3 regions of the Paenibacillus sp. B1-35 genome follow, and region 1 is predicted to be linked to each of the others. Evidence: riboswitches for the same ligand, from Rfam matches in the RefSeq annotation. Region 1 holds a riboswitch; each other region holds the start of a gene.
The links. Region 1 has a riboswitch for cyclic di-AMP ahead of ACQ5BJ_RS24930 (C40 family peptidase). Riboswitches for the same ligand answer to the same signal wherever they lie in the genome.
Positions count from the first base shown of each region.

Region 1 (9,845 bases):
AAGCAGTTCGGCAATGTCGATGCGTTCCCGATTTGTCTCTCCACGCAAAATGTAGACGAAATTGTCAATATCGTCAAAAACATGGAGCCGACTTTCTCCGGTATTAACCTGGAGGATATTTCTGCACCACGCTGCTTCGAAATTGAGCGGCGCCTGAAGGAAGAGACGAATATCCCGATCTTCCACGATGATCAGCACGGCACTGCCATCGTACTGCTTGCTGCTTTGATGAATGCGCTGAAAGTCGTACACAAACAAATGTCGAACATTCGCGCCGTGATTAACGGTGCTGGTTCTGCTGGTATTGCTATCGCGAAGCTGCTGCTGAAGGCAGGTGTTCAGCATGTGTCCCTTGTGGATTTAAAGGGCGTAGTTTGTGAGGGAGAGGAATGGATGAATCCTGCGCAAGCAGACATGGCGATGGTAACGAATCGCGAACATATTCGCGGTACACTGACCGAAGCCGTACGCGGGGCAGACGTATTTATCGGTGTATCCGCACCCAAGGTGCTTACACAGGAACATGTTCGTTCCATGAACGAGAAGCCGATTATTTTTGCCATGGCGAATCCAACTCCGGAAATCTTCCCGGACGAAGCGCTCGCGGCTGGAGCAGCGGTAGTATGTACGGGTCGTTCCGACTTCCCGAACCAAGTGAACAACCTGCTTGCATTCCCTGGCATCTTCCGTGGTGCGCTCGACGTTCGCGCTACCGACATTACAGATGACATGAAGCTGGCGGCAGCCCGCGGCATTGCAGCAATCGTAACGGATGCCGAGCTCAGCCCAACCTACATCATTCCGAATCCGCTCGATAAGCGAGTTGTACCTAGCGTTGCTTCTGCGATTGCACAGGTTGCTATCGAGACAGGAGCCGCGCGGGTGGACAAGATGCCGATATACCGTGTCTAAGCGTATTAATACCTTTCCTTAGTTGGAGCAATAGGTATCACCTTAGATGATTAAGTAAAGCTAAATAGAGCATGTAGCCCTATCTTTATCGATAGATAACTCACTATATACAGTTATATAAAAGAAGGCCGCTGTACTGATCCTGAGATCGGCATAGCGGCCTTCTTTTATAAGCCATTATTACTAAGATAACTGTTCCTTCACTTCTTCTGGCGTACGTTCCCACCATTCTGCATTGTGTGTCATAAGCAACTCACGCAGCGCAGCCTTATCCTCTGCATTCAGCTCATCGACGAGCACACGGCGCTTCATCGCGTAATCCATGCGATTAACATGATCAGCGAGCATCTTCCAGCCGCGCTTAGCCTCCGCATCAATCAGCATTTCACAAGCCGCCAAGCCGCCATAGAACGCACCTTCTGGTGAACGGTCAACAGCAACCCATACGATCCAGCATTGCCGTCCGTTCGGAACATCTTCCTTATTAGTAGAGAACTTAATGCCACGCTCCACCTTACTCTTCGCGTGCATCGCTCCCAAATCAATGTACGCCTTCCCTTCATCGATGATGACAGGCGAGACATTGTTCAGATCGATACTGCCCGAACCAAATCCTTTATGCTTACCACTGCTCATGACATTCAAAGCCAGCGGCTTCTTAACTTTCTTATCTGAAGATTCCATTCCACTGTACACTCCTTCCTTGCCCACGAACTCAAAATCATTTTCATTTTAGCTAATAATCTGCAAAAAGCCAACATATACATGCTGTAGATGCTTGTCAACGGGAGGTTAAAAACGTATGACCCGAAGCAATGTATATCGCCGGCTCTTATTCACTGCCTTGCTCTTAGCCGCCTGCAGCTTCCTCCTCGTTTGGTTCTGGCCGTCTGGATCCGTCCCATCACTTGGACCCGAGGTGAATAAACAGGCGGTTCAGGAACCAATCACGCAGCAAGCTGTGGAGACTCCCAGTGTGGAGGTGCTAAGTGAACGTATTGCCGAATATCATATTGAAGTTAAGCTGGACGAGTCCACTCACACGCTGATCGGCAAGCAAACAGTCACTTGGACCAATCCCGGGAAAGCAACTGTAAATGAATTATACTTCCACTTTTATCCGAACGCATTCCGTTCGCCGGACACGACCTTCATGAAGGAGTCTGGAGGAAGATTGCGTGAAGACAGGTTGCCAGCCGACGGATATGGCGGTATGACGTTAAAATCGTTATCCACGGTTGACGGCATGTCCTTAATGAACCGCACACAATTCGTACAACCGGATGACGGCAATTCGAAGGACGAAACACTCATGAAGCTGCGACTTACGAAGCCCGTACGCAGTCAGGAAAAAGTTACGCTTCGCATGGAGTTCGAAGTCAAGCTTCCAAAAGTATTTGCACGTATGGGTCATGCCGATGATTTTGTGATGGCCGGCCAATGGTTCCCGAAGATTGCTGCATTTGAAAAAGCAGGTGTTCGCGGGCGATCCTCCGATGGATGGAATCTTCACCAATATCATGGCAATTCAGAATTCTACTCGAATTACGGCATTTACAGTGTGCGTATTCAAGTGCCTGACAATTACATCGTTGCTGCAACTGGATTTCCAACAAAGACGCCCGTTATTGCGGACGGGAAAAAATCGTATCAATTCTATGCAGATGACGTCCATGACTTTGCGTGGTCAGCCTCTCCGAAATTTGTTTATTTTGAAGAACCATTCTCCTCCAGCCAAGTTCCAGGAGTTCGAATCAAGCTGTATTTGGATCCGAAGCATAAGGATTTGAAGGAACGATATTTCTACGCTGCCAAGACCGCATTATCGAAGTTCAGCGAATGGTACGGCAAATATCCTTATTCCACCTTGTCCATTGTCGTTCCACCTAAGGCAGGTAATGGAGCCGGCGGTATGGAGTATCCAACCTTGATAACAGCGTTTGGGGCAGAAGATGAAAGTCCAGGCTATGACTTGGAGCGAACCGTCATTCATGAAATTGGGCATCAATATTTCTATGGAATTCTTGCGTCTAATGAATTTGAAGAAGCTTGGCTTGATGAAGGTTTTACTTCCTATGCGGAAGATAAGCTGATGGAACAGGAATTCGGCGTACATCCTAATAATGCGGTACAAGCGAGCTATATTACAGATCCGGCTCCACTCAAGCTGGAAGCTTGGCGATACAACAACCAAGATCATTACGCGGAAAATGTGTACATGCGTGCCAAGCTGGTTCTTCTCGCTATTGAGAAGCAGGTTGGAGAAAAGATGATGAACCGCATCATGAAAACCTATACGCAGAAATATCGTTTCAAGCATCCAACAACAGCCGATTTCCAGCGCGTCGTTGAACAGGTAACGAATCGCAAGTGGATTGATTTCTTCCAACAATATGTGTACAACGGTCAAATGGCAGACTTCGCTGTAGAAAATATTGAATCTCGTACGATTGAAGCAAATGGCTCTATCAAATATGAAGCGACTGTTCACATTCGCAAGCTGGGAGCCAATTATCCTTCTATTCCAATCGTGTTTGGATTTACCGATGGAACTACAACACGCAAGTCATGGAATGGAGAAGGAGATCGAATTCAGTATACGATAACCCATAAAACACCGCTTAGCTGGGTAATGGTCGATCCACTGTACACTATTGTCGTCGAAAACAAGCATATCAACAATTACATGCGTGCTCATGTCGACGAACCTATTCGTACGCGGGTTAACTTGTCCGTTATCAAGGTAATCGAAGCAATTACGAACATTCTGGGGTGGTGATCGCGTGAAAACCTATGTTCGATCAGGCTGGAATTGGTGCAAAGATCATATTTACATTTGGATTATTCTATTTTTGTACCAACTGTTATGGGGGTTCTTCCTCTACCGTTTCGTCGATGGAATCGTGACGCCTATCCTGCGCCGCTACCCAGATCCTGCACCTACTGAAATGAGCAAGCAGCTCTTTCTAACAGAAAGCCAATTCCATCTAATGAAGACAAATGACTATATGCCATACTTTTGGGCCCTTATCGGCTTCATCGCCATCCATTTGCTGCTTACGCCCTTTATTCATGCGGGCGTATTCCATGCTATGTCACGTCCCAAGCAGCAGGGGCTGGCCTTCTTTCAAGGTATCAAGCTTGTATGGAAGCCCATGCTTGTCCTATATTTGTTAGAAGTTCTCCTCATCACGGTCCCTGCCATATGGTTCGTTCCCTATACTGCGAATGCACTGTCAACATCGAATTCTCTTACTTCCTTGCTTATGGCCATAGCCCCCTTTGCAATCGCTTGGCTTATTGGCGGCTGGCTCGTTCACCAACTTTTCCTGTTCCTGAACTTTGGTGCCGCATCAGATACACCATTAATTCGCTCTGTGACGGCTGGTACGCGGCGCCTGCTGCCCATCCTCGGGCTATCTCTAATATTTATCGGAACTACAATTGGAATAGGCATTATGTCTACATCCGCTGCCGCAATGTTCACAGGCATTACCGCACTCATTATTCAACAGGCGCTGCCTGCAATTATGACTATGCTGAAAATGTGGGGATTATCTGCTCGTCATGCGGTATGGCAGGAAGCTGAACAGCAAATGAAATAAACAAAATAAATGAAGCAATAGATCAAGAAGTAATGAATAGATAGGAATGAAAATAAGGACATCATGAAGTGATAACATTACAAAAGTTACAAGGCGTTACGATGAAATGATGCACAGCAGCATAAGAAAAATAAAAAACTTGTCTATCAGCGAAAAATAACGCTGATTTGACAAGTTTTTTTCGTGTCAAGGACAAAAAATATTTGTCAAAGGAAAAATCGTCTGTTACAATAAATCTAGATTTATTACAACTTTGTCATGAAAGCGGCACTAACTCTTGCAAAATTGTTACTATCGCACGCAGCAATACATATCCCAAAACCAGATTGCCGAATTTCCGGATAGTCCGGAAAGCGGGGGAACCAGTTTTTACGGGTGAATTGATCTTGAAACACAGGGATCATAGGGGTCCTTCAACCGAACCCTCCAGCTAACCTCGCAGGCACGGAAGGAGCTTTCCCTTTGAAGAAGAAGCTAGTTACAGCGGTACTCGGGCTGAGCGTTTTGTTTACATCGCTCGGAGCGGGAAGCACATTCGCAGCATCCAAAATGGACAACACGATTGACGGTTTGCTAGGCATTTCGTACAAGTATGGTGGAACATCAACGAGTGGCTTTGATTGCTCTGGATTTACCAAGTACGTGTTCAAAAAGTTCGAAATTGATCTCCCTCGCACATCTTCGTCGCAATTCGACTCTGGCGACAAAGTAAGCAAAGACGAGCTTCGTCCAGGAGACCTAGTTTTCTTTGACACAAGCGGCGGCAACGGTGTATCTCATGTCGGTATTTACGTAGGCGATAACAAATTCGCACACGCTTCGACTAGCAAGGGTACGCGCATCGACAGCCTAAGCATGGACTACTACGAGAAGCGCTATGTAGGTGCTCGTCGAGTATTGAGCGAGAATGACTTTTCGTCTATTGCTACAGACGATAAATAGCTTACTAGTTTCCTGCACTCTTAATATTATTGAACGACTGCATAACCCGATGAGAAGCGCTGCGCGCCTTTTCGTCGGGTTGTTTCATTTAATCCCCTCGCATCCGTAACATTTCGGCTCCTTTATCCTATGCAGCTCTGCATGCCAATGATTCATGCTTCTATATATATTTACGAAATCATTACCTTTTGGTTTCTGCACAATTTCCTAGCCTATATAACACAGGGACATACGCTGCCGCGCATGTCCCAATATTTAAAATCTGGTTATCAGCATACTTGTATCGGCGCTGCACACTTATTTGGCTGACCCGTTTAATTCTTGGAATTTCGCCTTTATCTCTTCTGGTGTGAGCCCATCTGCGTCTGCTGCTGCCTTATGCTTTTCTTCCTCATGCTGAAGCTGCGTTTGACGATCCTCGACAGGCTTCCCGTTATCGTGATGTTTCTCGTGGAACAGTCGTCCTTTTATGCCCAATTTCTCACGCAGTTCCTGACGAATTTGCTTGCTGCTTTTCCCTTCTGTCGAAATGCCATGCTTCTTGGCGAGCAATTGAACCTTTTTCTCATGAAGCTGTTTCATTTCTGTACGGAGCTCTTTCATCTGAGCTTGTATCTGCTCTAACTGCTTGTCTGTCTCCGAATCCTGCTGCTTCGCATTGGACTGTCCTACCTTCGTTGCGGCTACACTTATGGCAGTCTGGCCTTTGGCCTTATCTGACACAGCATTTTCCCCATTGCTGCTTTGCGCTGCTGCAGGCGATGCCATCAACAGAAGCATCAGACATGTCCATGCTGCTACGGTTGAATTGCGTTTCATTGGTTCCACCTCCTTATGTAAGGGATGGCTATAGTATGTTCGTTAATCCTGAAATGAAACTGAAAATGAGCTAAATATTCGTTTATGGTGGGTCACACCTGAATAAGACAAGACTTGCAGGAAACGTCTCACGTCCACGCCGCCCTGTATCTTGTACATCCAGTTGTTTATTTAGTCCAGCCAGCCTTTTTCCCGCGCAATTCGAATGGCCTCAATTCGCGTGCCCGCTCCGACTTTACTGAGCGCATCTGACATATAATTGCGTACCGTTCCGTAGGACAAGAACAACTTTGCACTAATATCCTGCATGGACTGCCCTTCTTCTGCAAGTTTCAGCACTTCCTTCTCCCTTGGAGACAAAGGGCAAGGATCCTCCCAAGCCGCTAGTGTCAATTCGGGACTCATCACCCGCTTGCCCGCGTATACTTTGCGAATGGCATCCGACAATTCATCACTTGGGCTGTCCTTAAGTAAATACCCCCCTACACTGGATGCCATTGCACGCTGGAGATAGCCCGAGCGAGCAAATGTTGTCAGCATAATGATTCGGCATGCCCATCCTTTTTTCTTGACCGCATCCGCAACATCCAGCCCCGTCATGAGCGGCATTTCAATATCCAATACAGCAATATCGGGATGCAGCTCCTCTATTAATTCCAGCGCAACTTTTCCATTCTCCGCTTGACCAACCACTTCGATATCACCTTCAAGGGACAATAAGGTGGCTAATGCACTGCGCAGCATCTGCTGATCTTCTCCAAGTATTACTCGGATCATTGCCCTTCTCTCTCCTTCCCATCACGAATAACGCGAGGTATAACTAACGATAATGCCGTCCCTTTGTGAGGGGCGGAATCTACCACAAGTGTTCCATCTACAAGCTGCAGACGCTGCCTGAGACCTGCCATGCCCGTCCCACTTGATTGCTTAAGCTGATGCTCATTAATACCTACACCGTTATCTGCAATATTCAATCGTACTAAGGACTCCTCAACTTCAAGCAATACAGTACAGCACTTGGCTTGGCTGTGCCTCACAACATTCGTTAACGTTTCCCGAAAGCACATGGCTAGAATCGTTTCCTGCAGAGCCGACAGCGGCAATCGGGATACCATAGTTGAGACTGTAGCAGGTTGGGCGATACCCTCTCCACGTTCCTGAAAGCTCAGTTCTATTCCTGCAGCTGCACAAAGTTGTCTGCCATGTTCGTATTCCTCTGCAAGCTTAACGATCTTCATCTCAGTTACGAGCTGACGCATCTGCTTCAACGCCGCACGCGAGGTTTCCCGAATTTCCCTCGCTTCTGCAATTGCCCGCTCCGGATTACGTGTAATCAGCTTTTCTGTCACTTCACTCTTCAGCGTAATTAAAGACAACGTATGTCCAAGTGTATCATGCAATTCCCGCGCAATGCGCTGTCTCTCTTCCTGCTGTGCCATTCGCTCAAGCTGTGACGTAGCAGCCTGCAATCGTTCCGCCATCTGCTTGTACTGCCCTGCTGCCTGCATGATGAACGGCATGAATAGGATACCGAACAAAGGCGGCAACAACAGCGTATGCAGGGAAGACCATACGGTTATGGTATCCAAGCGTTGAAATAACCCTATTATAATGCCTACTGTCATGACAGCAGCTATACCCAAAATAACTGTTGTTTTTTGCTTGCTTATCATCTGCGCGATCATGAACACCATATAAGCATACATAGGGTGATAGAATAGGATAAACATGAGAATAATCACAACCTGAACAGTCAACCATAGCAATACCTGCTTCTCATAATGGTACTGCAGCCAAAATGCGATCACGAGAAACAGAAGCAGCGTGAACCCCAGCCAAAACTTGGCGGAGGTTTCACGCAGCAGGAAAAAAATAGGCACACATAAGTTGGCAAGGGAGATATAAGGCTCTACCCCCTCTTTTTCGGGAAATAATCTCTTCTTACCTACGTTCACTTACATCGCTTCCCGTCTGTTGAAGATATAACTCGATATTACCATGAAGATAATGCCGCAGCCCAGTAGAATAGCCCAATCCAGCAGTGCAGGACTACTGCCAGCAAGCATATTCCATGCACCATGTGCATAACGGTAGGATGGCAGCCATTCCCCAATTGCCTGCATCCAGCCCGGCAATGTCTTCAGCGGCATCCACAAGCCCCCCATGATGGCAAAACCCATGAGCAAAATATTAGCAACCGCAATGGATGCGTCAGCGCTCTTCATCGTTCCAAGAAGCGAGCCGATCGCGAGGAATGGAATGCTTCCAAGCCACAGCCACAATCCGCATGTCATCCATTGTACAGCAGTAAGCTCAATATGATAGGCAAAGTAGGCAGCAGGGAAAATAATCAGAATGACCAGCATATGCACCAGCATATGCGATACGATCTTAGCTCCGATCCATACCGATGGAGAGAGCGGTGTTAGGCGAAGCAAACGCGTCCATCCGTCACGACGCTCGTATGCTAAGCGAATGCCGAACTGGCTCATTGCCGTGCCGATCAGGCTGAATGCAGTCATCGACATTAACGAAAAGGCCCCATATGTCGTTGATTCAATAGACTTCGATGCACCATTTAAACTAGCAAACAAGAAATAAAAAGCGATTGGCATGCCAAGCGAGAATAGTAAGAAGAATGGACTGCGCATAATTCGCAGACTCTCTGCTTTGATTTGAGCTTGCAACATTAATAATTCCTCCTGATAAATGATTCGATTTTTCGATATGTGAGGGGAAACTCTCTTCCCTAATCCGTTTATTTGTAGACCGTAGGCAGTTATATAATTTCACGTGCAGCTTCATGCGATTTTGTAATTGTACGGAAGGCATCTTCAAGCTTAGCCGATTGGATATCAATATCACGTACGCCCCAGCCGGATTGCATCAACGCGGATAATACCTCATCTGTATTCCGAACGTGGATACGAATCTTACCCGATGCACGTTCTACCTTCACGACACCCGGAAGCTGCATGAGCGCCTCGTCCTGCTGTTCGACTTGTAAGCTGAAGGACACTGTCCGCAGTGTCGTTTGCGCCTTGAGCTGTTGTGAGGTTCCGCTGGCCGCTACCGCCCCTCCTGCAATGATGGCGATATGGTCAGATACTGCATCAGCTTCTTCCAAGTCATGTGTCGTAAGCACAACGGTACGTCCGTCGTTCGACAGAGCGCGAACCGTATCCCAGAAGCGATCGCGTGCTTCTACGTCCATGCCGACCGTCGGTTCGTCGAGCAGGACAAGCTCGGGATTGCCGGCCAGGCTTTGTGCGAAGGCCAATCTTCGACGCTGTCCGCCGGATAGCGAGGATGCGCGCCGCTTGGCTTCTGCATGCAGACCCGATAGGTCGAGCAGTCTGGATAGCGGAAGCGGGTTGCGATAGTAACTCCGGAACAAATTTAATACCTCCGCAACATTCAAGCCGTCCGCCGCCTTTACATCCTGCATGAGGGCACCTACCCGCTGCCGAAGTTCTTTCGTCCCCGCAGGTTGGCCAAGCACCTTGATCTCCCCTGATGTCGGCTTTTGCAATCCAAGGATCATGGAAATCGTCGTTGTCTTGCCCG
Region 1 covers NZ_JBCHVJ010000010.1:37,960-47,804, reverse strand. The annotation lists gene ACQ5BJ_RS24950 (NAD(P)-dependent malic enzyme) at 1-912, shown strand, start outside; gene ACQ5BJ_RS24945 (YwhD family protein) at 1,096-1,596, opposite strand; gene ACQ5BJ_RS24940 (M1 family metallopeptidase) at 1,715-3,691, shown strand; gene ACQ5BJ_RS24935 (carbamoyl transferase) at 3,696-4,517, shown strand; cyclic di-AMP (ydaO/yuaA leader) riboswitch at 4,835-4,976, shown strand; gene ACQ5BJ_RS24930 (C40 family peptidase) at 4,980-5,459, shown strand; gene ACQ5BJ_RS24925 (serine protease) at 5,757-6,278, opposite strand; gene ACQ5BJ_RS24920 (response regulator transcription factor) at 6,450-7,055, opposite strand; gene ACQ5BJ_RS24915 (sensor histidine kinase) at 7,052-8,233, opposite strand; gene ACQ5BJ_RS24910 (ABC transporter permease) at 8,234-8,968, opposite strand; gene ACQ5BJ_RS24905 (ABC transporter ATP-binding protein) at 9,058-9,845, opposite strand, start outside.

Region 2 (9,845 bases), on a different contig from region 1:
ATTTTATCCTCTACATGCTGTCCCAATATAGCAACTTACGCATTACGAATCTGGACGCTCTGACGTATGCAGGCAATCCTGATAACTTGGAAGAGGTGTCGTCTTCTGAGCGCTATCGGTTCGTTAAGGCAGACATTACAAATCACGTGCAACTGGAGCGTATTTTCGCTGAAACGGCTTACGATGCGGTTGTGCATTTTGCGGCAGAATCCCATGTTGACCGAAGTATAGCTGATCCAGAGGCGTTTGTTCGAACGAATGTATGGGGGACGTTTCAACTGCTGGAGGCTGCCAAACGGCACGGAGTCTCGAAGTTTATCCATGTCTCCACAGATGAAGTGTATGGATCGCTTGAGGATACCGGGTGTTTCACGGAAGAGTCGCCACTTGCACCTAATAGCCCCTACTCCGCATCCAAGGCCGGCTCCGATTTGCTTGCCCGCGCGTATGGGCAGACGTATGGACTGCCTGTTGTTATTACACGCTGCTCGAACAACTATGGACCGCGGCAATTTCCGGAGAAGCTGATTCCGACTATTATTTTGCGGGCATTGCATGACGAGCCGATTCCTATCTATGGAGACGGATCAAATGTACGGGATTGGCTGCATGTGACAGATCATTGCACTGCGATTGATTTTGCTTTGCGAGTGGGCAAAGTCGGTGAGGTATACAACATAGGTGGTCATAATGAACGGACGAATCTGGATGTCGTGAGGATGATCCTTCAAGTGCTTAATAAGCCGGAATCTCTTATTACGTTTACTTCGGATCGTCCAGGACATGACAAGAGGTATGCTATTGACCCTAGTAAGAGTGAGCGAGAATTAGGCTGGCGTCCCCAAATTGAGCTTGAACAGGGGATGCGCCAGACGGTTGCATGGTATGTATCGAATCAAGCATGGTGTGAGCGAGTGCGCTCTAATGCGTATTTAGAAAGCCGCTAGTTTTTGGTTCAAGCAAGCAGCGGCTGCCTTCAACGAACAAGAGTGACAATTGGTAAAACGATAGAAAAAGGGGCCGAAAGATATGTTCAAAAAACGCCGACCGTTGCCGCGAACATCTCGGCAGACAAAGGCTCAAGGCCAGCGAATAGCTCGCCATTTACTAGGAAAGCGCAAGGGTGAAAGGCTGACTGAACGTTATGAATACGGCTATTCGCTCGGATATATAGAAGGTCTTCAAGCTGGACAGGAGAAGTATGGTGAGCAGTTTGAGGGTACGAGTATAATCATACCTACTTACAATCAGGTGGATGTTCTTGAACAGTGTGTAGACAGCATACGCGCCTATACGGAAGTGCCTTATGAGATTATCGTCGTTGACAATGCGTCTACGGATGGTACATCTGCTTTTTTGAATAAGAAATCCGGACAATTTCGGTTTTATATTCATGAGAAAGTTAGAGGATTTGCTGGTGCTGTGAATACAGGATTGATGATGTCAAAAGGCACGTCGATATGTATTTTGAACCCAGACACGTTCGTTACATCCAATTGGCTGACGAATATGCTGGCATGTCTGAATAGTGATCTTGAGATTGGAATGGTTGGCCCAGTGACGTACGTTCTGGATGAGAAGCAGCAGCTTGCGGATACCGATGAACAGATGGAAAATTTGCATCACTATCATTCAGAATCCACTAGCCCTGTTTTGGATCCTAGTAAATGGAACAGTGCTGATCATTTGGAAAGCGGTTGTTTATTGTTCCGTCGTAGCTTATTTGAAGAGACTGGTTATTTTGACGAGGGCTATGGTCATGTATATTATGAGGTCGAGGATTACAATGTCCGAATCAGGCTTAGTGGTCGGAAGCTAGTCGTCGCTCAGGATACATGCATATATCAGGTTGTCAGTAAAGGGACAACTGCATCTGGGGATCAATCTCAATCCACAAATGATAATTATGCAAGTCTGTTCCAGAAAAAGTGGCGGAACCCTTATAATTGGATGCATCGTGTTCGTGAACGTTATGGCAAACAAAACGGTGAACGCTGCCAGACATTCTATCCGACTCATGTGGCTGTGGCGGGATTGTCAGAGACTGTCTATTGGATTGAACAGGGTACCAAGCATCCGGTTGAAGGGAACCTAACCATCCCGATCGTAAGCGTAAGTCAGGTTGATCTGAGGGGATGGCCGACAGGATCAACGGTAGACGCGGAAAGCGTGACGAAGAAATGGAAGGAATCACATACAGAAGATGGGGGAATCGCGGAGGGCAGTGTGTTTACTACAGAATCCGGAAGGTATTATCAACGACAAGGGGATCTATACAGGGAATTCATGAGTGAGCATGCTTTAACGCGCTGGGAATTGACTGAGAAAGTAGTGGAGCGTACCGAGATCGACAAGGAAGCCCTTGAGGAAGGGCTCCCCATTATGGCAGCTCCAGAAATTCATTTGCATCTGTTATAAATGAGTCCGTTAAGCAGCAGTTGAATGGCGGCAGAAAGGGGGAGAACACGATTGGATAAAATGAAGCGGATACGGAAAATCCGACAAACGGATAGACAATTGTCGGGACTGAAGCAACGTATTCGACACCGAAAATCTAAGCTGACAAAGAAGACGCATTCGAACATTTATAAGGGAGCTGAAGCAACTGCGTATCGAGATGGCTTCGAAGCCGGGTTTGCCAAGGGGTTCGAAGATGGCCATCACCTGATATATTCCAATCAAGTATAGGATCAAAGACAGTCTGACGCTTGCGAAGCAAGAGGAGGGCTGTTTTTTGTGTTTTATGACATAAAGTCTTCGGTGATGGCATCCCCTTTTGAATTGCGAATTTCGCTGTTTTCAACATCTCCCTAATTGTAACGATCTCTTATTTTGGCCGCACCTCAAGCTGAATGACATCCAACGTAGAACCTCCTTGCAAAGGCATGGAAAGCCACATGCGTGCAATATGAACTCCCAGGGCGCGGGGAATAATTGATTCCCACATGATGCCGCGCTGCTGCTGCTCCCACTGGGAAAAGGCGCGCTGCGCCCGTTGGAGTAAGTGCTTATTGATCCTGCTAGGCATGTAGTCGGCATGGAGCTGAGCGGGCTTCATTCGAACAAAAACAAGCTCGTCAGATATATAAATTTGTGTATCTTGCGGCTGGAATAGCTGTTCGCCATGCAGGTCGTTCCAAATTTTCCATTGTTCTGTAAGCTTGTATTTTTGGGACTCGCCAAGCTCTGCGTATGACATTCTGTCCATCCTCCTGTATTTGTATTGAAGCGCTACACATATGCATTGAATCTGTCTGTACCGACGGCAATGGGAAAGCCATTCGATCGTATTGCGTATCCTACCTTTTGGCACAAAGATTGTAAATAGATGCCAATCCATGATTTTGAAATGAATTGTCAAGCAAAGCGTTTACATACGGGTATTTATTTAAATTTCTTTGTTTTTCTCATGAAATCATCGCCGTACAAGCAAAGTGGAGAAATTGCGAGGTAATAAGGCTGTAATGAGAGATAAGATGGGATTAGTTCATCACAATTGCTTGGAAATGGAGAAATTATGGTTTTCATTTCATTTACAGCAGGAGGGGGAAAGGCGTAAGATTCAGTTCAGCAACAACAACGATATCCGTTGCGTCTCAATCGCTGAATTGCGCAGAAAGCGGAAGCGGGGGAACCAATAAAGCGAATGCAGAGCTGAGTAATCGTCAGCAGCCAACGTTCGCATGGGGTGAATCCGGTACAGGAATCGATTCCTGGCTGGTAGGGCGACTCTTCGCGCCCGAATCCGTCAGCTAACCTCGTAAGCGTACGGGAGAGGCGCGCCTGATCAGATGGCGACGTACCTCTTTCTTGCAAGCAGGGCTTCGGACAGATGAACAGGAGGAAATGGATATGTACGATGCGGACCGGGTCATTGCAGTGTTCGCAGGCTGTGAGATGGGAATTGACTTTATACGCCAATTGAAAGGAGCAGGATATTCGATAGCGGGTATCGCCCATAATGGACGGTTGGCGAAGCGATTGGAAGGTATTGGAGTTACTCCGGTATGTCGAATCAATACGACGGAGCCGAAGGCGTGGGCTGTGCCTCATGTTCCAATTGGCCGAATCTATGTATTTGAACAAAGCTTTGCACTATCCTGCCGGCTGCTTCAAATATGCCGACAATGGACGACGGAGCCGATCACAATCGTAACGAAGCGTCATCATCCGCAGTCGATTTACCGATTGCTTGGTGCGAATTACGTCATTTATACGCAATCGGATCAAGTATCATTTTTACTATCTGATATCATCTAATTTATCCATATAGGCAATGCTCACCGCTGAATCCCATTCATGGGAACGGGGGAACCAACGTTCGTGCGCCAACTGTACATTTACAGTTCGCGCAAGGGGTGAATCCGGCACAGGAATCCGTTCCTGGCTGGTAGGGCGACTCTTCGCGCCCGAATCCGTCAGCTAACCTCGTAAGCGTCCAAGGAGGCAGCCTTTATTTCGTCGTGGAACAATTACGCGTACGTTTATTTGACAATGCGTGAGTGAAGCCACACGGAAAGGGTCCCTCTTTCCGTGTGGCTTTTTGTGTTGCCTGCGCGTTCTTATTGAGCCAATAAGGCTTGATAAGAACGGGATCGCGGCAGCATTGCCTGTAAGATGAGAACCTTATTCAGGAGGAGGAAGGGACAATGTTTGATGCAGTCATGATGATTCTTATCGCGCTGCTTGGACTGAGCGTATTGGGAATTCTCCATTGGTGCAAGGCGGAAGTGGAAGAACGAGGTGATCGCTCATGATGATCGTCTTATTCACCTTGATTACGGCTTTGTTCATTTACTTGTTATATGCCTTAGTCAAGCCGGAACGATTTTAGTTTAGGCAGAATCATTGTTGATATTTGTACATTAGAGAAGGGTGGAACGGAACGATGAGTGCAATCGAATGGATCGCCATTGGAATTACCTTATTGCTTGCCTTGGCGATAGCGCGTCCGATCGGAATATATATGGCAGGGGTGTTTGATAATAGCGGAGCTCCAAGACCGCTGGACTCTGTATTTGGGCCGATAGATCGATTTTTATTTACATGTTTCGGCATTAAGGACAAATCGCAAAGCTGGAAGGCATACGCCTTTACGGCAGTTGCCACCAACGTGCTGATGATTGTGGTGACATATGCAATATTCCGCCTTCAAGGGGTATTGCCGCTTAATCCGAATGGGATTCCGGGCATGGAACCGGGAGTGGCATTCAATACGGCGATCAGCTTCATGGCGAATACGAACTTGCAGCACTACAGCGGTGAAAGTGGGCTGTCCCTGCTGTCGCAAATGATGGGCATTATTTTCTTAATGTTCACGTCTCCTGCTACAGCTCTTGCGGCAGTGATGGCGATTATTCGCGGTTTGACTGGCAAACCGCTCGGCAATTTCTTGGCAGACCTTGTACGTTCGATTACGCGTATTTTCCTGCCAATTGCGATCGTTGCCAGTGTGCTGTTCATCTGGAATGGGGTACCGCAATCCTTAAGTCCAATGGAAAGTGCAGTAACTGTTGAAGGAGCAGAGCAGCACATTCCGCTTGGCCCTGTAGGAGCTATGATGTCGATTAAGGAGCTTGGCAACAATGGTGGCGGCCACTTTGGAGCGAACTCTGCTCATCCATTTGAGAATCCGAATGGTGTGACGAATTTAATTCATATTTTACTCATGCTAATGCTGTGTACAGGACTTCCATTTACCTACAGCCGTATGGTCGGCAACAAGAAGGAAGGACGAGTTCTATTCGTCTCGATGGCGATCCTGTTCCTAATTATGCTTAGTTCCTCTCTTACGGCGGAATATATGGGGAATCCGGTATTGAACGCTGCGGGATTAAGCGGACCTGGCAGCATGGAAGGGAAAGAAGTACGCATTGGCGTTGCTCAATCCTCGCTATATTCGGTCGTTACGACTGCATCAGAGACGGGCGGCGTCAATAATATGCATGATACGCTGACACCGCTTGGCGGCTTGATCCCGATGGCGAATATGATGCTGAACACCGTATTTGGCGGTGTTGGTGCAGGCTTTATGAATGTGCTGCTGTACGTTATGATTGCCGTATTCCTATCCGGTCTCATGGTCGGACGAACACCTGAGTTTCTGGGACGCAAGCTGGAAAGCCGGGAAATGAAGCTGCTGGCAGTTACTTTGCTGGTGCATCCGATCCTGATTCTTGTACCGACTGCGATTGCAGTTGCTACACAGGCGGATACGCTGTCCAATCCAGGGTTCCATGGATTGTCTCAGGCGTTGTATGAGTTTACGTCCTCGGCTGCGAACAATGGTTCCGGCTTTGAAGGGTTGGGCGACGCAACACCATTTTGGAACATTTCCACAGGGATCGTCATGTTCTTAGGGCGCTATGTATCGCTCATTACTCTGCTGGCAGTAGCCGGTTCGATGGCGAAGAAGCAGCCGATTCCGAATACAAGCGGTACGTTCCAAACGAATACGGCGCTGTTCGGTATCGTATTTGTCGGCACAGTGCTTATTGTAGGTGCTCTGACGTTCTTCCCGGCAGTCGTGCTTGGACCGGTCGCAGAACATCTGACGTTGTGGAAATAAGGGGGAACGGAAAATGAGAACGGAAAAACAGATGAAAACACCCGCACCATATGAACCGGCGCGCAGACATACTACAGATACGAAGGAACGGAGCATGTTCGAAGGCAGCTTAATGCGGGCAGCCTCGATTGATGCGCTGCGAAAGTTTGATCCGAGTCAGATGGTTAAAAATCCAATGATGTTCATTTGCGAGGTAGGCTTCGTCATTACGCTGCTGCTTACATTCGCACCAGATGCATTTGGCTCGCCAATGCCGCGTTGGTTCAACGGCACAGTCAGCTTCATTTTGTTCATTACAGTGTGGTTCGCCAACTTTGCTGAGGCTCTTGCAGAGGGTCGGGGCAAGGCACAGGCAGATTCCTTGAAGCAAGCGAAGCGGGATTTATGGGCTAATAAAATTACGGAAGCAGGTACGGTTCGCGTATCCTCATCCGAGCTGCGCAAGGGAGATGTCGTAATTGTTCGCGAAGGGGAAACAATTCCTGGAGATGGTGAGGTAATCTCTGGATTGGCCTCTGTTGATGAATCGGCGATTACGGGAGAATCTGCTCCTGTATTGAAAGAAGCAGGCGGGGATTTCTGCTCTGTAACGGCCGGAACGAAAGTGATCAGTGATGAGATTCGTGTTCGAATTACAAGCGACCCTGGAGAATCGTTCCTGGATCGGATGATTTCGCTTGTAGAGGGCGCACAGCGCAAGAAGACACCAAATGAGCTTGCACTTCATACCGTGCTTGTCAGCTTGACGCTTATCTTTTTGGTCGTTGTCGTTACGCTGCCTATATTCAGTAACTATTTGCAGGTTGAATTGAATGCCGGGGTACTGATTGCCCTGCTGGTCTGCTTGATTCCAACCACGATTGGCGGCTTGCTGTCCGCTATCGGGATCGCTGGTATGGATCGCGTAACCCGCTTTAATGTCATTGCAACATCAGGCAAGGCGGTTGAAGCGTGCGGGGATATTCATACGATTATTTTGGATAAGACAGGAACCATTACGTTCGGTAATCGTTTGGCTCATGAGCTCATTCCGGTTCAAGGCGTGAGTGTGAATACCTTGTCTGAATGGGCGGCAGTTGCCTCCCATCATGATGAAACGCCTGAAGGGCGCTCCGTCGTGGATTGGGTATCCAAGGCAGGAATTACGTATAATGCTGAGCTTGCTGTCCAAGGAGAATTCATCCCTTTCAAAGCGGAAACGCGCATGAGCGGTGTGGATTTGAAGGATGGACGCTGTGTGCGCAAGGGAGCTGTCGATGCGGTGAAACGCTGGGTTATCGCCCAAGGAGGTACTGTGCCTCAGGATTTGGATGCCAATTCGAATGCGATCGCTTCTGCCGGCGGCACGCCGCTGGCGGTAGCCGTAGGACGTGACATATATGGCTTAATTTATTTGAAGGATACGGTGAAGCCCGGGATGCGGGAGCGGTTCGAGCAGCTTCGCCGCATGGGCATCCGTACCGTGATGTGTACAGGGGATAACCCGTTGACGGCGGCGACGATTGCGCGGGAAGCTGGTGTCGATGACTTCATCGCGGAGAGCAAGCCGGAAGATAAGCTGGCGCTTATTCGCAAGGAGCAAGCGGAGGGCAAGCTTGTAGCAATGACTGGGGACGGTACGAATGACGCTCCTGCGCTGGCGCAAGCCGATGTCGGCATTGCGATGAACAGCGGTACGGCCGCAGCGAAGGAAGCTGCGAACATGGTTGATCTCGACTCTGATCCGACGAAGGTTATTGAAGTGGTGTCTATCGGCAAGCAGTTGCTAATGACGCGCGGTGCTCTGACGACATTCAGTATTGCAAATGATGTAGCGAAATATTTTGCGATTATACCCGCAATGTTTATGATTGCCATCCCGCAAATGTCTGCCCTGAATATAATGGACTTGCATTCGCCAGTATCGGCCATTTTATCGGCACTTATCTTTAATGCCATTATTATTCCGTTATTAATTCCGTTGGCGGTCAAAGGCGTCGCCTATAAGCCGATGTCATCGGCTAAACTGCTGCAGCGTAACTTGTTCGTGTATGGCTTGGGCGGGCTGATAGCTCCTTTCGTCGGCATTAAGCTGATCGATCTGATTGTGGGAATGCTGGTGTAGCATCGGCTTGGGTGTTTGGCGGCAATGACATAGATAGAGAATATTGTTGAATATATGATTTCGGGTTCGATCAAGGAAGAAGAGAGGATGAACGAACATGGGAGAGCGTATGAATATTGGTGGAGCGATGGTACGGACGACAATCGGTCTACTGCTGCTGTGCGGACTAGCTTATCCATTTGCGATGACGGGGCTTGCGCAGGCGGTCATGCCGAAGCAGGCGAATGGAAGCATGGTATACAATGAGAAGGGGCAATTGCTAGGCTCGAAGCTGATTGGACAGAATTTTACAGAACCGCAATATTTTCATGGACGAATTTCGAGCATTGGCAATGATGCTGCCGGCTCTGGTTCGCCGAACTACGCTCCATCAAATCTAGCTCTTCAGGAGAGAGTAGTGAAGTCGGTTGAGGAATGGGGCAAGGTGAACCCAGATGTAGCTGCAAAGCCGATCCCGCAGGATTTGCTGACGAACTCCGCGTCTGGTCTTGATCCGCATATCACACCGGAAGCGGCGCGCGTACAGCTGACTCGTGTAGCGAAAGCAAGCGGTATTTCCAAGGAACGGTTGGAACAATTGATTGAGAAATATACGGAAGGCAGGGACTTGGGCGTATTTGGACAGATGCGCGTCAATGTATTTATGCTTAACCTGGAAGTGCAGCACGAAATGAAAGGCTAGGTGTCGGCTGTGAATGAAGGGGATGAATATCGTCGGCAGTCGCCAGAAATGATATTGCGCATGCTGGAGCAAATGAAGCGGGGGAGACTCCGTATTTTGATGGCCGTTGCTAGTGGAGCGGGCAAGACTACGCAGCTTCTGCTTGAAGGATGGAATTGCACCAAGCAAGGGCTTGATGTCGTATATGGGACAGCGCTGCCAACACAGGAGATATGGTCTGAGGTAGGATTGGATGCAGGCGGAGAAGAGCCTCCCCTTAAAGCAATAGCGATGATCGCATGGCAGAAGGATGGTCTGCATCGATACGATATCGATGTGGAGGCGATTACGGCACGGATGCCCGATGTTGTATTAATTGATGGGCTGGCTCATCGTAATCGAATGGCTGCCTTGCGTCCTACAAGGCTAGAGGATGTGCGGGAATTGCTCAGACGCGGCATCAGTGTCATTGCGACGATGAATGCCTATGAAGATGAAAGTGTTCAAGCGGC
Region 2 covers NZ_JBCHVJ010000007.1:89,451-99,295, reverse strand. The annotation lists gene rfbB (dTDP-glucose 4,6-dehydratase) at 1-947, shown strand, start outside; gene ACQ5BJ_RS21595 (glycosyltransferase family 2 protein) at 1,030-2,418, shown strand; gene ACQ5BJ_RS21590 (hypothetical protein) at 2,470-2,688, shown strand; gene ACQ5BJ_RS21585 (hypothetical protein) at 2,828-3,199, opposite strand; cyclic di-AMP (ydaO/yuaA leader) riboswitch at 3,592-3,782, shown strand; gene ACQ5BJ_RS21580 (hypothetical protein) at 3,853-4,260, shown strand; cyclic di-AMP (ydaO/yuaA leader) riboswitch at 4,275-4,452, shown strand; gene kdpF (K(+)-transporting ATPase subunit F) at 4,754-4,834, shown strand; gene kdpA (potassium-transporting ATPase subunit KdpA) at 4,889-6,568, shown strand; gene kdpB (potassium-transporting ATPase subunit KdpB) at 6,663-8,672, shown strand; gene kdpC (potassium-transporting ATPase subunit KdpC) at 8,770-9,354, shown strand; gene ACQ5BJ_RS21555 (histidine kinase) at 9,364-9,845, shown strand, end outside.
Region 2: another riboswitch for cyclic di-AMP. It lies ahead of ACQ5BJ_RS21580 (hypothetical protein); the one in region 1 lies ahead of ACQ5BJ_RS24930 (C40 family peptidase).

Region 3 (9,845 bases), on a different contig from region 1:
AGGAGGCTCTGGTACAAATAGATTTACGGCAAATGGATTGCCAGTAAGCTGCTTAATTGCTCGAATAGCGGTTCTCATCTGTTCCGGAGACATGTATCCTGCCCCAAGCGTTCCAAGTCCTCCAGCGTTCGATACAGCCGCCACAAGCTCAGGTGTTGTCGTTCCACCTGCCATACCAGCTTGTATAATCGGATATTTGATATGCAATCGATTTATAATCGCATTCGATTTCTTGTTCACATACAACCTTCCTTTCCTTTTTCATGTCACTCTTTAGTTTTATACAAATAGCGAATCTTCCTAAGCCTTCGACGCAATCAAGTCTATTTCCTGTATATTACAAAAAAAACCTACGCTATGTATTCAAGATGATATTTATGACATAAAAAAATCTAGATGTTGTTGGAGATGTGCAATTGCCTGAATCAAGCTTGTCAGAACTATTAGTTATTAAGAGAAGAAGGCAACGTTGCTACCTTTCTTGCATAGTATAAACAACATATATTTTTGCCTTAGGGAAAATTTTTGTTGCCTAACAAACATAGTTGACCTATACTAATGAAGTGGCATGTACGGAAAACTTCGCTTTTGTTTGGGATTAGTTTTGCTCTAGGTAAACTTTTTGGGACATGGTGAAATCAGGAGAGTGATTCGAAAATGCATTCGAACGACGTAACATTATACAATGCTGGCACTGGCCAACATGTGCGGCTGAATCGAATCGAAGTTCAAGGGGTATTACGCAGAAGATTGCTTGATCTCGGATTTGTTCCAGGCAATGTAATCGAAGTGCTGCAGCGCAGCCCGCTCGGCGATCCGATTGCATTCCGGGTCAATAATACAACGATCGCGCTTCGCAAGGAAGAAAGCACGCTTATGTACGGAGAAATAGTCGGGGGGGACAACGAATGACTGAACAATATACGGTTGCCCTAGCCGGCAATCCGAATACAGGAAAAAGTACATTGTTCAATACACTTACAGGGATGCGACAGCATACCGGGAACTGGGCGGGAAAGACTGTATTAACTGCGGAGGGTCACTTCAATCATGAAGGTGCTTCGTATAAAATGGTCGACTTGCCAGGGACGTACTCACTATACTCCAATTCTGCCGACGAAGAAGCGGCTCGAGATTATATTATATTTGAAAAGCCTGACGTTACACTCGTCGTGCTAGACGCAACATCATTGGAACGTAATTTGAATTTAGCTCTTCAAGTAATGGAGATGACCCACCGTGTTGTGGTCTGTATAAACTTGATGGACGAGGCGAAGCGGCTCGGTGTTAAGATCGACATCAATGCCATTGAGAAGAAGCTCGGTGTGCCTACGGTAGCGATCTCCGCAAGACATCGCACTGGGATTGACCAAATGATGAAGAAAATCAAGGGAGTGGCTTCCGGCCGGATCGTCCCTAACCCGCTGCTCGTTCAATATAACAAGGATATTGAAAAGAAAATCGCTGAGCTTGAACCGATCATACGTGAAAAGCTTGGTACTGCATATCCAACACGATGGATTGCACTTCGTCTGCTGGACGGTGATGAAAGCTTGATTCATTCGATGAAGTCCAAATGGAGTTCGCCGGCCGCAGATTCAGTGAAAGGAGTTGTTTCGTATGGCCACACCGCTTGCCACTAATTCAGATTCTTTGGACTCTTTATTGTCCAGAGCCCGCAGCCTTGCGAGCGGAGAAGCGATCCGAGACGGAATTGTAACTGATATTTATCGTACGACTCGTGAAATATGTAGCACAGCTATTGTGTATGAAGACAAGAATAAGTTAAAAAGCACATACCGGTTAGATAAAGTTCTAACCTCGCCAATTTGGGGATTTCCGATTATGCTCGCCATTCTAGGCGTTGTATTCTGGCTAACGATCGCTGGAGCGAACGTTCCGTCGGAAATGATATTCTCCTTCTTCGAAGTAATCGAAGGCTACTTAAACATGGCATTTGAAGCGATGAATGCACCAGCATGGCTGCACGGCATTCTCGTACTTGGCTTATATCGTGGAACATCATGGGTCATTAGCGTAATGCTGCCGCCAATGGCGATCTTCTTCCCTATTTTCGCATTGCTTGAAAACTTCGGGTATTTACCGCGCGTTGCCTTCAATATGGATCGCATGTTCAAGAAATCAGGCGGCCATGGGAAGCAAGCCTTGACAATGTCTATGGGCTTCGGCTGTAACGCTGCAGCTATTTTGTCCACACGAATTATTGAGTCGCCTCGTGAACGGATGCTGGCGATTCTGACGAATAACTTCGTACCGTGTAATGGCAGATGGCCTACACTTATTCTGTTGTCTTCTCTGTTCATGGCAACTGGTGTTGCAAGTGGAATGCAAACCGTAGCAACGGCTGCTATCGTTATGGGCATGGTTATGATTGGGATTGTGGTAACGCTAACTGTATCATGGGTGATGTCAAAAACAGCTCTGCGCGGTGTTCCAACCCACTATACGCTGGAGCTTCCTCCTTATCGCAGACCGCAGATTTGGAAAACCATTTTGTTATCGTCACGTGACAAATCGCTTAATGTACTGATCCGCGCTGTCGTTATTGCGGCTCCTGCAGGCGTACTTACTTGGATTCTTGGCAATGTTATGGTTGGCGGCGACAGTGTCTTGAACCATATGGCCTCATTCTTCGATCCATTCGCTCATGCGATTGGTCTTGATGGTTTCATTATTATGGCATTCCTGCTCGGACTGCCTGCGAACGAAGTTGTCCTGCCAATCCTTCTTATGGGCTATTTGTCCACAGGTGCTATGGTAGATGCAGATGGTATGGAGAACATTAAGGATATTTTTCTACAGCATGGTTGGACATGGTTGACAGCCTTGAATATGATGTTGTTCTCCTTGCTCCACTATCCTTGCGGTACGACATTATTCAATATTTATAAGGAAACGAAAAGTATAAAATGGACGGTCTTGTCTGCCGTCATTCCGCTTGGTATCGCGATTGCAGTTACCTTTGCCACAGCTCAGCTTGCCAGAGCTTTCGGGTGGGTATAACCATTCACATAGAACCTCTGAATGGATTTCTCCGTTCAGGGGTTTTATTATTGCTGCAAGCATGAATTCTGGATTTCCTCAGACGAAGCTCTGCAAACATTCTTCGAACATAAAAGAACCTGCAGATTCCTCTGCAGGTTCTATGACTAATATATAATTCCAAATTCGATAATTAGCCTGTGAATGCTTGCACCCAAACGCCATTGTAGTAAGCAACACCGATGGATGTGAAGCTGGAGCTCATAATGTTCTTGCGATGGCCGTCGCTGTTCATCCACGCATTCATAACTTCTTGCGGCGTACGTTGACCTTTTGCAATATTCTCGCCAGCAGTGTTGTAGTTAATGCCTTGTGCTCTCATCAAATCAAATGGAGAGCCAAGTGTAGGGGATTGATGGCTAAAGTAGTTATTATCGTACATATCTTTTGCTTTGATCATCGCTACTTTATTCAATGCTGCATCGGATTTCAACGGCTGCAAGCCTGCATTGGCGCGTTCTTTGTTCACCAGGTCAATAACTTGGCTCGCAAAGTCGCTGTTCGCATTGTTGTTTTCTTCTGGTTTTGTAGGTTTGTTTTCGCCAGGATTTACTGGTTTTTCTGCCGAAGGTTTATTTCCTTCTGGCTTTGCTACCTCTGGTTTTTCCACCCCAGGCTTGTTGCCTTCCGGCTTTGCTGGCTTATAAACAGGAGGTTTAGTGTTATGAACTTGTTTTTGAAACTCTTCGACCCATTTCGTCAAATATTGCTTCAATTCCTGTTTATTTTGGAAAACCTTGTTCACATGAATGACGTTCGTATTAATGACGTTCGAGCAATTTTGGTTCAACGGATTCGATACTTGCATAGGCTTCATTGGTGCAGCCATTGCTGAATTCGCTGCCATAATTGGTGCCAATGCAATTGCACCTGTAAGTACGACTTTCTTAAATGTGTTATTCATCCTGTACATCTCTCCCTTTGCAGCCTGCGAGGTTAGCTGTCGGGTTCGGGTCAAAGCGGACTCCCCTGTCGTTATACGACTTCACCCCAATGTGTGGTTCCCCCGCGCTCTGTTGAGCTTCGGCTTGTTTTGTATTACGTTTCCGATCCTATCACGGATGCTGAATCAGATCATTTTAAACATAATGCTATTTTAGATATATTTTTCCATATAAAAAAACCGAAGCACAATACAGTTGTGCTCCGGCTTACTACACCAATTATAGCTATGTTAAAATAAATCTATATCATACGATTCTTATTCGATGACTTGGGCTAGCTCTGTGAAGATGACACCCAACGCATACGCTCCTGCATCTGGATAGCCGATACTGCGCTCGCCAACCGTGCCTGCTCTTCCCATTCGTGCAACAATTGTTTCGGTATGCTTAGCACCCTGAACAGCAGCTTCCGCAGCCTTAGCCGCAGCGAGCTTTAGTCCGTCTCCATTAGCCGCACTTTGCACCCATGCATCAGCGAATGGCGCTAGTGCGTCTACCAATGTTTTATCGCCAACTACAGCACCTCTTCCGAAGGAACGTTCCCCCGTGTCTTGAATGCCTTTCACAACCGCCTGCATCATTTGTGCAAATTCAGGAATAGACAGTTCAGTTCGGTCTCCGGCAAATTTGCTTGCAGCGCGGAATGCCGAGCCCCAAATAGGACCAGATGCGCCGCCGCAGTGCTCCATAATGACTAATGAGCATGCATGCAGGAATTCGCCAATATTGTTCGAATGGTGATTCATTATCTCATGCCATTCTCTCTTCAATTGCTTGAAACCCTTCGCTACACTCATTCCGAAGTCACCATCGCCTGCATGTGCATCCAACTCGCAGAACGGAACTTCGTTCTGAATGATGATTTCGCTCATTTTGTCTGTCAGGAAGATAAGGTTGTGAAGTGAGAAAGTGTCCTTTTCCGTTTTCGCATACGCTGGATTCGTTTCACTCTGATAAGATACTTCACGATCCACAACTGTATCCCCTTGCTGTTTCTCGACTGTAATCGGGTGCAATTCACCATGAAGCTGCAGCGCTGGCGTATCACAACTTGCTGCCAGATAATGCTTCAATTGCTCATCCAAGCGCATGAAAGACACAGATGCTCCAGCCATGTCGATGCTTGTCATGTAATTGCCAACCAACACCTTCATCACAGTTACGTTCTGGCGTTGAATCTCACGAACCACTGCATTTGCGAACAAGTACAATTCTTGCAGCGGTGATCCGCCAAATCCGTTAATCAACACGGCAAGCTCCTGCTGGGAACCCTCCGAAATTTTCATATCACGGAACAAATCCGCCACCATTTTGTGAGCCAATTCATCGGCAGACGCGATTTTCTCTCTGCGAATTCCCGGCTCGCCGTGTATCCCAACACCATACTCGATTTCATCGTCATTCAGTTCAAATGTAGGCGTGCCCTTTGCAGGAACCGTACAGGAGGTAAGCGCAAAACCGATGCTTCTTGTATGATCAATCGCATGCTGGGCAATTGCCTTCACTTCTGCAAGCTCCAAGCCCTCTTCCGCGGCAGCGCCGGCAATTTTATGAACGAGCACCGTACCCGCTACACCCCTGCGTCCGACCGTGTACAGACTGTCCTCAACCGCAATATCGTCGTCCACCTTAACATAGTCAACCTTGATCCCGTCTTCACCCGCCAAGTGGGCAGCATTTTTGAAGTTCATGATGTCGCCGCTGTAGTTCTTAATAATGAGCAGCGTTCCCTTCTTGCTCGCGGAAGCCTTCAACGCTTGGTAGACTTGGATTTGAGATGGAGAAGCAAATACATCCCCGCACACCGCTACATCAAGCATGCCTTGGCCTACAAAGCCAGCATGCGCTGGTTCATGACCGCTTCCTCCACCGCTAATCAACGTGACTTTGTCGCGATTCACGTTTTTTTTCTTCATAATCTTATATTTACTAATGAATTCCAGCTCCGGGTGTGCAAGTACCATACCGTTACACATTTCTCGCACTAATGTTTCTGGTTGATTCATAATCTTCTTCATCGGTTATTCACCCTTTGCTTTGAATTGTTGCCCCATAAGGTCGGCCACTCGAATCGCGGATACAACCATCTCTTCGGTTACCGGGAATGGCATGGAGTGAATAGATTCCTCAGGAATACACGACTTCTGAGCTACGGCTAGTAATTCTTCATTCGTAACGGTTGTTACACCGAGATCGGCCAAGCATACCGGAAGTCCGATGCTGACACAGAACTTCAATACCTCGTTGATTTCTGCCGCACTTGCATTTTCAAGAACCAACTGCACCAAGGTTGTAAAGGCTACCTTCTCCCCATGCATATAAGAGTGAGTGCCTTCAAGTGACGTTAACCCATTGTGGATGGCATGAGCTGCTGCCAAGCCGCTACTTTCAAATCCTAAACCGGACAACAAAATATTTGTTTCCACAATATTCTCCAGTGCTGGCGTGACCAAGTTCGCATCACAGGCCATCTTTGCTTTTGCGCCATCTTCCAACAGTGTCTCATAGCAAAGCTTGGCGAGAGCAAGTGCTGCTTTTGTACCCTTGGCAGGCCCGACTCCAGCCATTGCGCCGCAAGGCAGCCCTGCATTCACGTTTGAATAAGAACTTGCCGTTGCCCGTGCCTCAAAATATGTGGAAAGCGCATCCCCCATGCCTGCCACGAGAAAGCGAGTAGGCGCATTGGCAATAACCGTTGTATCAATCATGACTACACTTGGACTTTGCTTAAAGTAAGCATAGTCATCAAATTCGCCTTCAGGCGTGTACATAACCGCGGAATGGCTTGTAGGCGCATCGGTTGCAGCAATCGTAGGGACAATAATCAATGCATCACCTTCCGCTACACACTTCGCGGTATCAATTGCTTTACCTCCGCCAAGACCGATTGTACAAGAACAATTATGCTCAATCGCAAGCAATTGCAACCGCTTAACTTCTTGACGCGAGCATTCTCCTGTGAAACCGCTCTCAACTAAGGTGACGTTATATTTATTCATTGTATGTTCAAGCTTATTCTTTACACGCTGCACATCGTCAGGATGAGCAATTAGAAGAGCAGAATCTCCGAATGTTCTGATGAAATAACCCAAATTGTATAGTTCATCTTCACCTTGCACATATTTTGCTGGACTGATAAACGCTTTTCTCATGATTGTATGCCTCCTCTGTGTGTTTGAACATCTTTATTATAACTTCGTCTAAGAACAAGATCATGGAACTATTGTTGCCAAATAAAGCGCTATCATATCGGATTATCTTATCCTCCTCCTGCAAAATGGTATTATCTTGTCCTCGGATGAGAATATTATGTATAATGAGGCCAAGCGGACAAAAGGAGAATGAACCATCATGAGTACACGATTTAGCTTGGAAAGCATTATTGATATGGAGAAATGGCAGAAGCTGCAGGATTCGCTTTCCTTGGTTACGAAGATGGCCGTTATTACGACCGACTACAAGGGAGTTCCCGTTACAGCGCATAGCCATTGCCAAAGCTTCTGCAAAGCCATTCGGCAAGACGAATCGTTATCGCAATACTGCCAGAAGTGTGACGCGCGAGGCGGACTAGAGGCTGTACGGTTGAATAAACCCTATATTTATTTATGCCATTTTAACATTGTCGATATCGCCATACCTATCATCGTCAATAATCAGTACATGGGGGCAGTTATGGCGGGACAAGTGAAGCTGCGCGACAATCCGCTGGAGCTTGAACAGATTGTATCCCGTCCAGCCAATGCGGATTCAAATCGCAAGTTTATGAAGCTGGAACCGGAATACAGTGATTTGCCAGTATTATCCTATGATGAAGTCGTCACCATTTCTGAAATGCTCTATCATTTATGCAATTACATTGTCGAGGAAGCGATTGCGAAAAATACGACCATTGATATGTACCGTCAGGCACTAGCGAGTGGTCATTCGACACCTAGCTTTTTGGCGGATCACAGCTACCGAAGCATCCAATCGTTTAAATCGGAATTGGACAACACACTGATTGACAATCAAATCAACAAGATGAAAAATCAGCAGAAGCTAGCTTCCAATTCCATTCTTCAGCCCGCATTCGATTATATATATGCTCATAAAAGCGAGAATGTAAAACTAGCGGATATGGCAGCTCTTTGTCACGTAAGTCCCAGCTATTTCAGTCGTATTTTTACAAAGGAAACCGGTGAGAACTTCTCTGTCTTCATCCCACACCTAAAGATAGAATGGGCGAAGCAAATCTTGGAGACGACCGATCTGTCCATCTCGCAAATTAGCAACGAGCTCGGCTTCAGTGAGCCAAGCTACTTCATTAAGTCATTCAAGAAGTTTGAACGAATTACACCCGCCCGGTATCGTCAAATATATAAACGATAAACTCAAAATGAAAAGCCGTCACTTCAAGTTCTGCTTCCGAACTAGATGACGGCTCATTTTTCATTATCTATCATCACATTTTTACCGGATCCAATCTCGCATCTCATCCATCGTTACAAATGTGATAGAGGGTGAAATCGCATCAATATGAGTACAAGCAGCGACTTTATAGCCGTGATCCAGCTCGTACGTATGGAAGCACACAGGCTCCCCATCCGGGTTCAATACAAATTTCCCCTCACTATTCTCCAAGATAGAGAAGGAATCCAGCGGTATGGATAAACCTTTTCCCGCTGCTTTGATGTAGCTCTCCTTTAACGTCCACTGCGTGTAGAAATAATTCAGCCTCTCCCCTTCTGATTTCTGCATGAGGGATTCTGTTTCTAGCACAGAGAAAAAACGATTTGCTATTGAAAGATCAATCTGCTGTACCTGCTCTACATCAATGCCGAGCACTCCATGTCCCCATATCATCATCACCCAGCATCCAGAATGCGAAATGTTATAGGAAAAATCATCATTTCCTACGACATGCGGTTTGCCATACTCATTGTGCTCAAATCGTATGTCTGAATTCGTATAGCCATAATCTTTGCACAAAATTGCTCTTACTAAAGCCTCGCCAAAAAGAGAACGATATGAGTCTTGAATGAACTTAAACCTTTTAACTTGATCTCTGCGCTGCGGTGCAACCTTGCCTAGGAAATATTCATAATCCTCTGGTCGAACCTGCTCCGGTATGCGAAATACTGCAATCTTCGTTATGCTAATCACCTATCCCGCCTAGATTCCCACTTACTTGAATCCCATTTTTGTTAACTAGCCTAGCACATATGCTGACATTTAATATTATCCATCATGTTGATGTTTTTGAGCAAATGCGCTTCACGTCTTTTTCTTGCTGCAGATAACGGATCATGCCTTCATATTTCCGTACCATATCCTTAGATTACCACAAACCGCCCGTATACGCTGCGCCCGATCCCCATGTACGCAAATAAAGCTTGGCGATTAATTGGATGTTTGAAGGGGAAGTTACTTTATAAGCTAACCTTTTTATGAATCAAGGCTATCAAGTTATTGATCGTGCTGAAGTTTTCCAAATCCAGATCATCATTCTCAACTTCAATTTCGAACTTCTGCTCCACGAAGTTTACAAGTTTCATTGCAAACAGTGAGTTGACAAACCCTAATTGAAAATAATTGTCGTCATCCGAAAAATTAATATTTTCTTCGCTAATGGACAAGTTTTGATGAATGAATCTTCTGATTTCAGTTTGATAGTTCATAGTATCCTCCTTCGCAATTCAGCAATTGGACTTCAATATACGGGGGAAAGTCTTGAATATTGATTAAATCATGCTCCAAGACATAGTTGCCTTGCCCATCTGATGATTTCTCGCGGAAACCAGCAAAGCGATAGCTGATGTACATCATGCGGTTGCGTCCCGTTTCTGTAAAATCAGCCAA
Region 3 covers NZ_JBCHVJ010000001.1:124,584-134,428, reverse strand. The annotation lists gene ACQ5BJ_RS00705 (NAD(P)H-dependent flavin oxidoreductase) at 1-240, opposite strand, end outside; gene ACQ5BJ_RS00700 (FeoA family protein) at 658-912, shown strand; gene ACQ5BJ_RS00695 (FeoB small GTPase domain-containing protein) at 909-1,643, shown strand; gene ACQ5BJ_RS00690 (nucleoside recognition domain-containing protein) at 1,621-3,024, shown strand; gene ACQ5BJ_RS00685 (CAP domain-containing protein) at 3,197-3,967, opposite strand; cyclic di-AMP (ydaO/yuaA leader) riboswitch at 3,974-4,102, opposite strand; gene dhaK (dihydroxyacetone kinase subunit DhaK) at 4,265-6,025, opposite strand; gene ACQ5BJ_RS00675 (glycerol dehydrogenase) at 6,029-7,159, opposite strand; gene ACQ5BJ_RS00670 (PocR ligand-binding domain-containing protein) at 7,359-8,375, shown strand; gene ACQ5BJ_RS00665 (4'-phosphopantetheinyl transferase family protein) at 8,457-9,149, opposite strand; gene ACQ5BJ_RS00660 (acyl carrier protein) at 9,416-9,664, opposite strand; gene ACQ5BJ_RS00655 (HAD-IIIC family phosphatase) at 9,648-9,845, opposite strand, start outside.
Region 3: another riboswitch for cyclic di-AMP. It lies ahead of ACQ5BJ_RS00685 (CAP domain-containing protein); the one in region 1 lies ahead of ACQ5BJ_RS24930 (C40 family peptidase).